Regions from separate parts of the Streptomyces sp. NPDC090077 genome, predicted to be linked through region 1. Evidence: riboswitches for the same ligand, from Rfam matches in the RefSeq annotation. Region 1 holds a riboswitch; the other holds the start of a gene.

Region 1 (4,404 bases):
GCCGGCGAGGTCGGTCTTGAGCGCTCCGTAGCCCTTGCCCTCGTACGAGGCCTCCAGGGCCGGGATCGACTCGCCCGTGAGGGTGGAGAGGATCGTGAGCAGGTTGCTGACGCCGGGCTTGTTCTCGGTGTCGAAGCGGATCACGGTGTCCGTGTCGGTGACCGCGCTCTTGATCTTCTTCTCGGTGACCTTGGGCTCGTCGAGGAGGTTGATCAGGCCCTTGGGGGAGGACGCGGACTTCGACATCTTGATCGCCGGGTCCTGGAGGTCGTAGATCTTCGCGACCTCCTTGACGATGTGCGCGGCGGGGAGGGTGAAGGTCTGGCCGAAGCGCTGGTTGAAGCGCTCGGCCAGGTCGCGGGTCAGCTCGATGTGCTGGCGCTGGTCCTCGCCGACCGGGACGGCGTTCGCCTGGTAGAGGAGGATGTCGGCGACCTGGAGGATCGGGTACGTGAACAGGCCGACGCTGGCGCTGTTGACCCCGCCCTTGGCGGACTTGTCCTTGAACTGGGTCATCCGGCTGGCCTCGCCGAAGCCGGTGAGGCAGTTCATGACCCAGCCGAGCTGCGCGTGCTCCGGGACGTGGCTCTGGATGAAGAGCGTGCACCGCTCGGGGTCCAGGCCGGCCGCGAGGAGCTGCGCGGCGGACAGCCGGGTGTTCGCGCGGAGCTCCTTCGGGTCCTGCGGCATGGTGATCGCGTGGAGGTCGACGACCATGTAGAAGGCGTCGTGCGTCTCCTGGAGGGCGACGTACTGGCGGATCGCTCCGAGGTAGTTCCCGAGGTGGAACGAGCCGGAGGTGGGCTGGATGCCGGAGAGCGCGCGAGGACGGTCAGAAGCCATGGCCCCATTCTTCCACCTGCGTGGGCCGCCTCGGCCCGGACCCCTCCGCCGGCGGGGCTGGATACAGCCTCGCCGGCGTTTGAGGCGCGGGGGTCCGGGCAGAGCCCGGGGAACGGTGGAAGGGCGGGTAGGGGACCCCGCTCCGCGCAGCGGCCCACCACCCGCACCCGACCCACCGGCCCAGTACGTCAGGCCAGCGGGAGCCCCGGGGCCGGGAAGGCCGCCATGAGGGACGAGACCTCGGCGCGGATGCCGGCGAGGGCCGGCTCGTCGGCCTTGGCGGCGGCGTCCACGGCGCGGGAGATCCACTCCGCGACCACCGGCATGTGCTCGGTGCCCAGACCGCGCGAGGTCAGCGACGGGGTGCCGATCCGGATGCCGGACGGGTCGAACGGCTTGCGCGGGTCGAACGGCACGGTGTTGTAGTTGACGACGATCCCGGCCCGGTCCAGCGCCTTCGCCGCGACCTTGCCCGGGACGTCCTTGCCGGTGAGGTCGATGAGGATCAGGTGGTTGTCCGTGCCGCCCGAGACCAGGTCGAAGCCCCGCTCCAGCAGGGCCGCGGCCAGCGCCTTCGCGTTGGCCACGACCGCGTGCGCGTACGAGACGAAGGACGGCTGGGCGGCCTCGTGCAGGGCCACCGCGATGCCCGCCGTCGTCTGGTTGTGGGGGCCGCCCTGGAGGCCGGGGAAGACCGCCTTGTCGATGGCCTTCGCGTGCTCCTCCCTGCACATCAGCATCGCGCCGCGCGGGCCGCGCAGGGTCTTGTGCGTGGTCGTGGAGATCACGTCCACGTGGCCCGCCGGGGAGGGGTGGGCGCCGCCCGCGATCAGGCCCGCGATGTGGGCCACGTCCGCGACCAGGATCGAGCCGGCCTCCTCGGCGATGGAGGCGAAGGCCGCGAAGTCGATGGTGCGGGGCAGGGCGGTACCGCCACAGAAGATGATCTTCGGGCGTTCGGCCAGGGCCAGCGCGCGGACCGCGTCGTAGTCGATGAGCCCGGTGTCGGGCTGGACGCCGTACTGGACGCCGCGGAACCAGGAGCCCGTGGCCGAGACCCCCCAGCCGTGCGTCAGGTGGCCGCCCATCGGCAGGGCCATGCCCATCACCGTGTCGCCGGGCTTGGCGAAGGCCAGGTAGACGGCCAGGTTGGCCGGGGAGCCGGAGTACGGCTGGACGTTGGCGTGGTCCACGCCGAAGAGGCCCTTGGCCCGCTCGATCGCGAGGGCCTCGACGCGGTCGATGTTCTGCTGGCCCTCGTAGTAGCGGCGGCCCGGGTAGCCCTCGCTGTACTTGTTCTGCAGGACGGTGCCGGACGCCTCCAGCACGGCCGCGGAGACGTAGTTCTCGCTGGGGATCAGCCGCAGGGTCTCGGCCTGGAGGGTCTCCTCGGCGGACACGAGCGCGGCGAGGTCGGGGTCGGTGGCGAACAGGGCGGGCTGGCGGTGCGCGGTCATCGCGGCTCCTCCGGGGTCGATGATCGGATCTCGTCCCCGCGAGGCCCAGGCGAGCGGCCCTGTGTGCGGTCGTGCGCGCACGACTCCCCCGGAGTTGGTTCTCCGTACGCCAGTCGCCGTGCGTACCGAACACCATAGCGGGCGCGGCACCGAGGAGGTTTCCGGTTCCACGATCCGAGCGACGATACAAAGGACGTCACCCACGTCACTCGCGCCACCAGCCAGCCGGACGATCGGAGACCCCGTGTCGAGAACTGCTGATGCCATCCGCTCCGCCGACGCACACAGCGCGCACAACTACCACCCCCTGCCGATCGTCGTCGCGTCGGCGGAGGGCGCGTGGATGACCGACGTGGAGGGCCGCCGGTACCTCGACATGCTCGCCGGGTACTCGGCGCTCAACTTCGGCCACGGCAACCGCAGGCTCATCGACGCCGCCCGCGCGCAGCTGGAGCGGGTCACCCTCACCTCCCGCGCCTTCCACCACGACCGCTTCGCCGACTTCTGTGCCGAACTGGCCGCGCTGTGCGGCAAGGAGATGGTGCTGCCCATGAACACGGGCGCGGAGGCGGTGGAGACGGCGGTCAAGACGGCCCGCAAGTGGGGGTACGAGGTCAAGGGCGTCCCCGACGGCCAGGCCAAGATCGTCGTCGCCGCGAACAACTTCCACGGCCGGACGACGACCATCGTGTCCTTCTCCACCGACCACGAGGCCCGCGACCACTACGGCCCCTACACGCCCGGCTTCGAGATCGTCCCGTACGGGGACCTGACCGCCCTCGACGCCGCCGTCACCGCGAACACCGTGGCCGTGCTGCTGGAGCCGATCCAGGGCGAGGCCGGGGTGCTGGTCCCGCCCGCCGGATACCTGGCGGGCGTACGGGAGCTGACGCGCCGGCGGAACGTGCTGTTCATGGCGGACGAGATCCAGTCGGGCCTGGGCCGCACCGGCCGGACCTTCGCGTGCGAGCACGAGGACGTCGTGCCCGACGTGTACGTCCTCGGCAAGGCGCTCGGCGGCGGGGTCGTGCCGGTGTCGGCCGTGGTCGCCGACCGGGACGTGCTCGGGGTGTTCCGGCCGGGCGAGCACGGGTCCACCTTCGGCGGGAACCCGCTCGCCTGCGCCGTCGCCCTGGAGGTGATCGCGATGCTGCGCACCGGCGAGTACCAGCAGCGCGCCGCGGAACTCGGCGACCACCTGCACCGGGAGCTGAACCTGCTGGCCGGCTCCGGCGCGGTGACCGCCGTGCGCGGCCGCGGACTGTGGGCGGGCGTGGACATCGCCCCGGCGCTCGGGACGGGCCGCGAGGTCTCCGAGAAGCTGATGGAGCTCGGCGTCCTGGTGAAGGACACCCACGGGTCGACGATCCGGATCGCGCCGCCGCTGGTGATCTCCAAGGAGGACCTGGACTGGGGGCTGGACCGGCTGCGGTCGGTACTCTCCGCCTGACGGCGGCCGGTCGCCCGCCGCTGCGGTGGACAGGGCGGGCGGCCCGCCGGACGATGGGAGGACCCGTACGGGTGCGCGTCCCCGGCCTGCGCCGGGCCGACCCTCCGATGGGAGCACCCCCATGCACCGACGCAACCGACACACCCTGCTGTGCGCCGCCCTGGCGTCCTCCGTCGCCCTCGGCACCGCCGCCGCCCTCGCGGTGCCGGCGTCCGCCGCGCCGGCCGCGGTCCCCGCCGCCAGCTGCACGGTCACCCCCGACCCGTCGGGGAAGTTCGTCGTCATCACCGGCGAGGGGTTCACCGCCCCGCGCAACCTCAACGACGGCGAGAGCACCGAGCGGCTGAACATCGACGCGAACGGGAACTTCCGGCTCCAGCGGTTCCAGAAGAACGTCGACTACACCGTCCTCGCGGTCAACGAGGACCAGAACTTCGTCTTCGTGAACTGCAAGGTGGCAGCGGCCAAGCCCCCTTCGTCCACCACCCCCCAGGGAACCCAGCAGGACTACCGCAGGGGCTACCTGAGCGGCGTCGTCGCCGGGCGGCAGGCCGGCCAGGAAGGCTGCAAGGCGCAGCCCGTGGCCGACAAGAGCCAGACCACCCGTTCCGAGAACTACTGGAAGGGCTGGACGGCGGGCGCCACCCAGTCCTA
Region 2 (4,404 bases), on a different contig from region 1:
GCTAGGCCGTCACTGGAGGGCCGGTCCAGGGGTGCCCTGGGCCGGGTCGTGGGCGAGCCAGGCGCCGTAGGCGCGGACCTTGCGCCGGTGACGGAGGGAGTCCGCGGTGAAGACCCAGCGCGGTGAGACGCGGGCGCGGGGTTCCAGGCCGTGGGCCAGGCGGTCCAGCTGAAACCGTACGAGGGCCAGGGTGCCCGCGGCCGCCAGGCTGCGGTCCCGCCAGGCGAGCCGGGGCACGGCCACCCCTGCGTCCTCGCCGGCCCGCCAGCGTGCGGGCAGGTCGGGGCGCAGGGCCAGCGCGGAGGCCATGCCGATGACGGCGACCCCGCGGGCCAGGGCCTTCTCGGCGGTGGCGCGGCGGGTGATGCCACCGGTCAGCATCAGCGGCACGGCCGCCGTCTCCAGCAGGTGCTCCGCGAGGGAGAGGAAGTAGCCCTCCCGCTCCAGGGTCCGCTGGTCGGTGGTGTGGCCCATGCTGGCGGGGCTCTCGACGGTGCCGCCGGACAGCTCGACGAGGTCCACACCGAGGCCGTCGAGGGCCGTGATGACCTGGGCGGCTTCGTCGCTGTCGAAGCCCCCGCGCTGGAAGTCGGCGGCGTTCAGCTTCACCCCGACGGCGAAGCCGGGCGAAACGGCGGCCCGGACGGCCGCGACGGTCCGCGCGAGCATGCGCACGCGGTTGTCCAGGCTGCCGCCCCAGCGGTCGGTGCGCCGGTTGACGAGCGGGGACAGGAACTGGCTGAGCAGGTAGCCGTGCGCGGCGTGGACCTGGACCCCGTGGAAGCCGGCTTCCTCGGCGCGCCGGGCGGTGAGGGCGAACCGGGCGATCGTCGCCTCGATGTCGGCCTCGGTCATGGCGGTGGGGTGGGCGAAGCGCTTGGTGTGCCGGCCGAGGCTGATGGGGACCGCGGAGGGGGCCCAGGCGGTGCCGGGCATGTCGGAGCCGACCTGGCGGCCGGGGTGGTTGATCTGCATCCAGACCCGGGCGTCGCCCGAGGCCGCGGCGGCGGCCCAGCGGCGGAAGGGCTCCAGCGGGGAGTGCTCGTCGAGGACGACGGTGCCCGGGGAGGTCAGGGCGCGGCGGTCGACCATCACGTTGCCGGTGATGACCAGTCCTGCGCCGCCGCGCGCCCAGCGGGCGTACAGGCGTTCCATGCGCTGGTCGGGGAGCTGGCCGGGCTGGGCGGCGAGGCTCTCCTCCATGGCGGCCTTGGCGAGACGGTTGGGGAGGGTGGTGCCCCCGGGCAGGTCGAGTGGTGCGAACAGGTCCATCCGAGTCCCCCCGAGGCTTGTGGCGCGGCCGTCACGGGGAGCCGCGCCACAAGATGATCGCCTCAGAGCTCCGCGAGGTCCAGCCCCGCCTGGGCCGCGGCGGCCTGGACGGTCTGCTCCAGCAGGACCGCGATGGTCATGGGACCGACGCCGCCGGGCACCGGGGTGATGAGGGAGGCGCGGGCGGCGGCGGACTCGAAGTGGACGTCGCCGACGTTGCCCTCGTTGTAGCCGGCGTCGAGGACGACGGCGCCGGGCTTGATGTCCTCGCCGCGGATGAACTCGGCCTTGCCGACCGCGGCGACCAGGACGTCCGCCTGGCGCACGATCGAGGGCAGGTCCCGGGTGCGGGAGTGGCAGTAGGTGACGGTGGCGTTCTTCTCCAGCAGCAGCATCCCGGCGGGCTTGCCGAGGATCGCGCTGCGGCCTACGACGACGGCGTGCTTGCCGGTGAGGTCCACGTCGTACTCCTCCAGCAGGCGCATGATGCCGCCGGGGGTGCAGGAGACGAAGCCGGGCAGGCCGAAGCCCATGGCGGCGAAGGAGTGCATGGTCACGCCGTCGACGTCCTTGCCGGGGGCGATGGCCTCGAAGGCGGCGCGCTCGTCGATGTGGTGCGGGACGGGGTGCTGGAGCAGGATGCCGCTGATCTCCGGGTCCTCGGAGAGCGCGGTGATCGCGGCGACGAGCTCCTCGGTGGTGGTCTCGGCCGGCAGCTCCACGTGGCGGGAGGTGATCCCGGCCTTGGCGCAGCGGTTCTGCTTCATCTTGACGTAGGTCACCGAGGCGGGGTCCTCGCCGACGAGGACGGTGGCCAGGCAGGGCGCGGTGCCGGTGCGCTCGGTGATCTTCGCCGCGAGGGCGGCGGTGCGCTCCGAGACGCGGCGGGCGAGGGCGGTGCCGTCCATGAGCTGGGCGGTGGCGGTGGGGGCAGTCGTCACGGGATCTCCTGAACGTCGCTGCGGATCGCGGTTCGCCCAGGCGCGCGGCAGACGGCGTACGGACCGTGCCGGTGTACGCGGGGCCGCTCCCCGGTGGTGATCCACCCGAACGCCAGTCACGGCCCGGTGCCCACTGTAGTCGACTTATCCGGTGGATGACCGGGGCCCGACCTGGGACGATCGAGACATGACGCGCACTTTCGACCATCTCGTCGCCGAGGCCGAGTCGGTGTCCGTGGACGGCTGGGACTTCTCCTGGCTCGACGGCCGGGCCACCGAGCAGCGGCCCTCCTGGGGCTACCAGCGGCTGCTGGGGGAGCGCCTGGCGACGGTCCGCTCGGCCCTGGACATCCAGACCGGCGGGGGCGAGGTGCTCGCCGGAGCGGGCCCGCTGCCCCCGCTGACGGCCGCCACGGAGTCCTGGCCGCCGAACATCGACAAGGCGACCCGGCTGCTGCACCCGCTGGGCGCGGTGGTGGTGGCGGACGCGGACGAGCCTCCGCTGCCCTTCGGGGACGGGGCCTTCGAGCTGGTCGCCAGCCGGCATCCGGTGACGATCTGGTGGGACGAGATCGCCCGGGTGCTGGCACCGGGCGGGACCTACCTGTCGCAGCAGGTGGGTCCGGCGAGCGTCTTCGAGCTCGTCGAGTACTTCCTCGGCCCGCAGCCGGAGGAGGTCCGGCGCGCCCGGCACCCCGACGACGCGGTCGCCGACGCCGCCCGGGCCGGTCTGGAGATCACGGACCTGCGTTCGGAGCGGCTGCGGACGGAGTTCCACGACATCGGTGCGGTGATCTACTTCCTGAGGAAGGTGATCTGGATGGTTCCCGGCTTCACCGTCGGGCAGTACCGGGACCGGCTGCGCGAGCTCCACGAACGGATCGGGAGGGAGGGTCCGTTCGTCGCGCACACCGCCCGTTTCCTCATCGAGGCCCGCAAGAAGGAGTGACCGGAGGAGTGATCACGAGTGCCGACGGATCCACGCCGGATCGGTTGCGCGGCCACAGCGTGGCGCAGGTCACTCAATTCAGCGCGTAACGAATCGACTCGGGCAGGCGATGAACCGACAGGTGTCCTCGCGCGGCCCCGGAATACAGACCCGCCTGGGTCTGTTTCCCGAGTCCGCGCGATGATGTCCCGCCCACTCCTTATCTGTTCGCAACGAGAGGCTCCTTGTGTCGCTCAGCCCGTCCCGTACGTTCCCTCCGGAGATCGCCGAATCCGAGGCCCTGGTCGCGCTCGTCGAGCGCGGCCGCGAGCAGGGTCACATCAACGGTGACGATGTCCGCCAGGCCTTCGAGGCCGGCCGCATCCCGGTGGACCAGTGGAAGCGGGTCCTGCGCAGCCTGAACCAGGTCCTGGACGAGGAGGGTGTCGCCCTCCACGTCAGCGCCGCCCCCGCCACGAAGGCTGCTGCCAAGAAGCCCCGCAAGGCAGCTGCCGCCCCGGCCCGCACCGTGACGAAGAAGGCGGTCGCCCCGCCGCGCCCCATCGGCGCGCGCAAGGCCTCCGCCACCGCTCCCGCCCCGGCCGCCGCCGCGGCGATATCCGCTCCGTCGGCCGCCGCGTCGGAGGAGGTGTCGGCCGAGGCCGCCGCCGAGCCGAAGAAGCGCGTGGTCAAGAAGGCCGCCGCCAAGAAGGCCACGGCCACCAAGAAGACGGCCGCCTCGAAGAAGGCCGGTGCCAAGGACGCCGACGACGCCGAGAACCCGGCCGTCGAGGGTGAGGACTGGGCCGTCGAGGACCTCGCCGACGAGACCGAGGAGGAGGCGCCCAAGGCCGCCGGCCAGGGCTTCGTGCTGTCCGACGAGGACGAGGACGACGCCCCGGCGCAGACGGTCATGGTGGCCGGTGCCACCGCCGACCCGGTCAAGGACTACCTGAAGCTGATCGGCAAGGTGCCGCTCCTCAACGCCGAGCAGGAGGTCGAGCTCGCCAAGCGCATCGAGGCGGGCCTGTTCTCCGAGTACAAGCTCGAAGAGGAGGAGGACCACAAGCCCGCGTTCAAGCGCGAGCTGGAGATCCTCGTCGAGGACGGCCGCCGGGCCAAGAACCACCTGCTGGAGGCCAACCTCCGTCTCGTGGTCTCGCTGGCCAAGCGCTACACGGGCCGCGGCATGCTCTTCCTGGACCTGATCCAGGAGGGCAACGTCGGCCTGATCCGCGCGGTGGAGAAGTTCGACTACACCAA

Evidence for each region. A riboswitch is a leader RNA that binds a small molecule or an ion and turns the genes downstream of it on or off. The one in region 1 is predicted to bind ZMP and ZTP.
Region 2: linked by a shared signal. The riboswitch ahead of ACIPW5_RS32995 (bifunctional 5,10-methylenetetrahydrofolate dehydrogenase/5,10-methenyltetrahydrofolate cyclohydrolase) and the one ahead of glyA (serine hydroxymethyltransferase) in region 1 are both predicted to bind ZMP and ZTP.

The regions. Positions count from the first base shown of each region.
Region 1 covers NZ_JBIVEG010000012.1:38,536-42,939, forward strand. The annotation lists gene trpS (tryptophan--tRNA ligase) at 1-843, opposite strand, end outside; gene glyA (serine hydroxymethyltransferase) at 1,032-2,300, opposite strand; ZMP/ZTP riboswitch at 2,337-2,427, opposite strand; gene rocD (ornithine--oxo-acid transaminase) at 2,545-3,750, shown strand; gene ACIPW5_RS20800 (hypothetical protein) at 3,872-4,404, shown strand, end outside.
Region 2 covers NZ_JBIVEG010000030.1:38,369-42,772, reverse strand. The annotation lists gene ACIPW5_RS33005 (MAB_1171c family putative transporter) at 1-5, shown strand, start outside; gene ACIPW5_RS33000 (NADH:flavin oxidoreductase/NADH oxidase family protein) at 10-1,272, opposite strand; gene ACIPW5_RS32995 (bifunctional 5,10-methylenetetrahydrofolate dehydrogenase/5,10-methenyltetrahydrofolate cyclohydrolase) at 1,335-2,180, opposite strand; ZMP/ZTP riboswitch at 2,241-2,343, opposite strand; gene ACIPW5_RS32990 (methyltransferase domain-containing protein) at 2,401-3,162, shown strand; gene ACIPW5_RS32985 (RNA polymerase sigma factor) at 3,389-4,404, shown strand, end outside.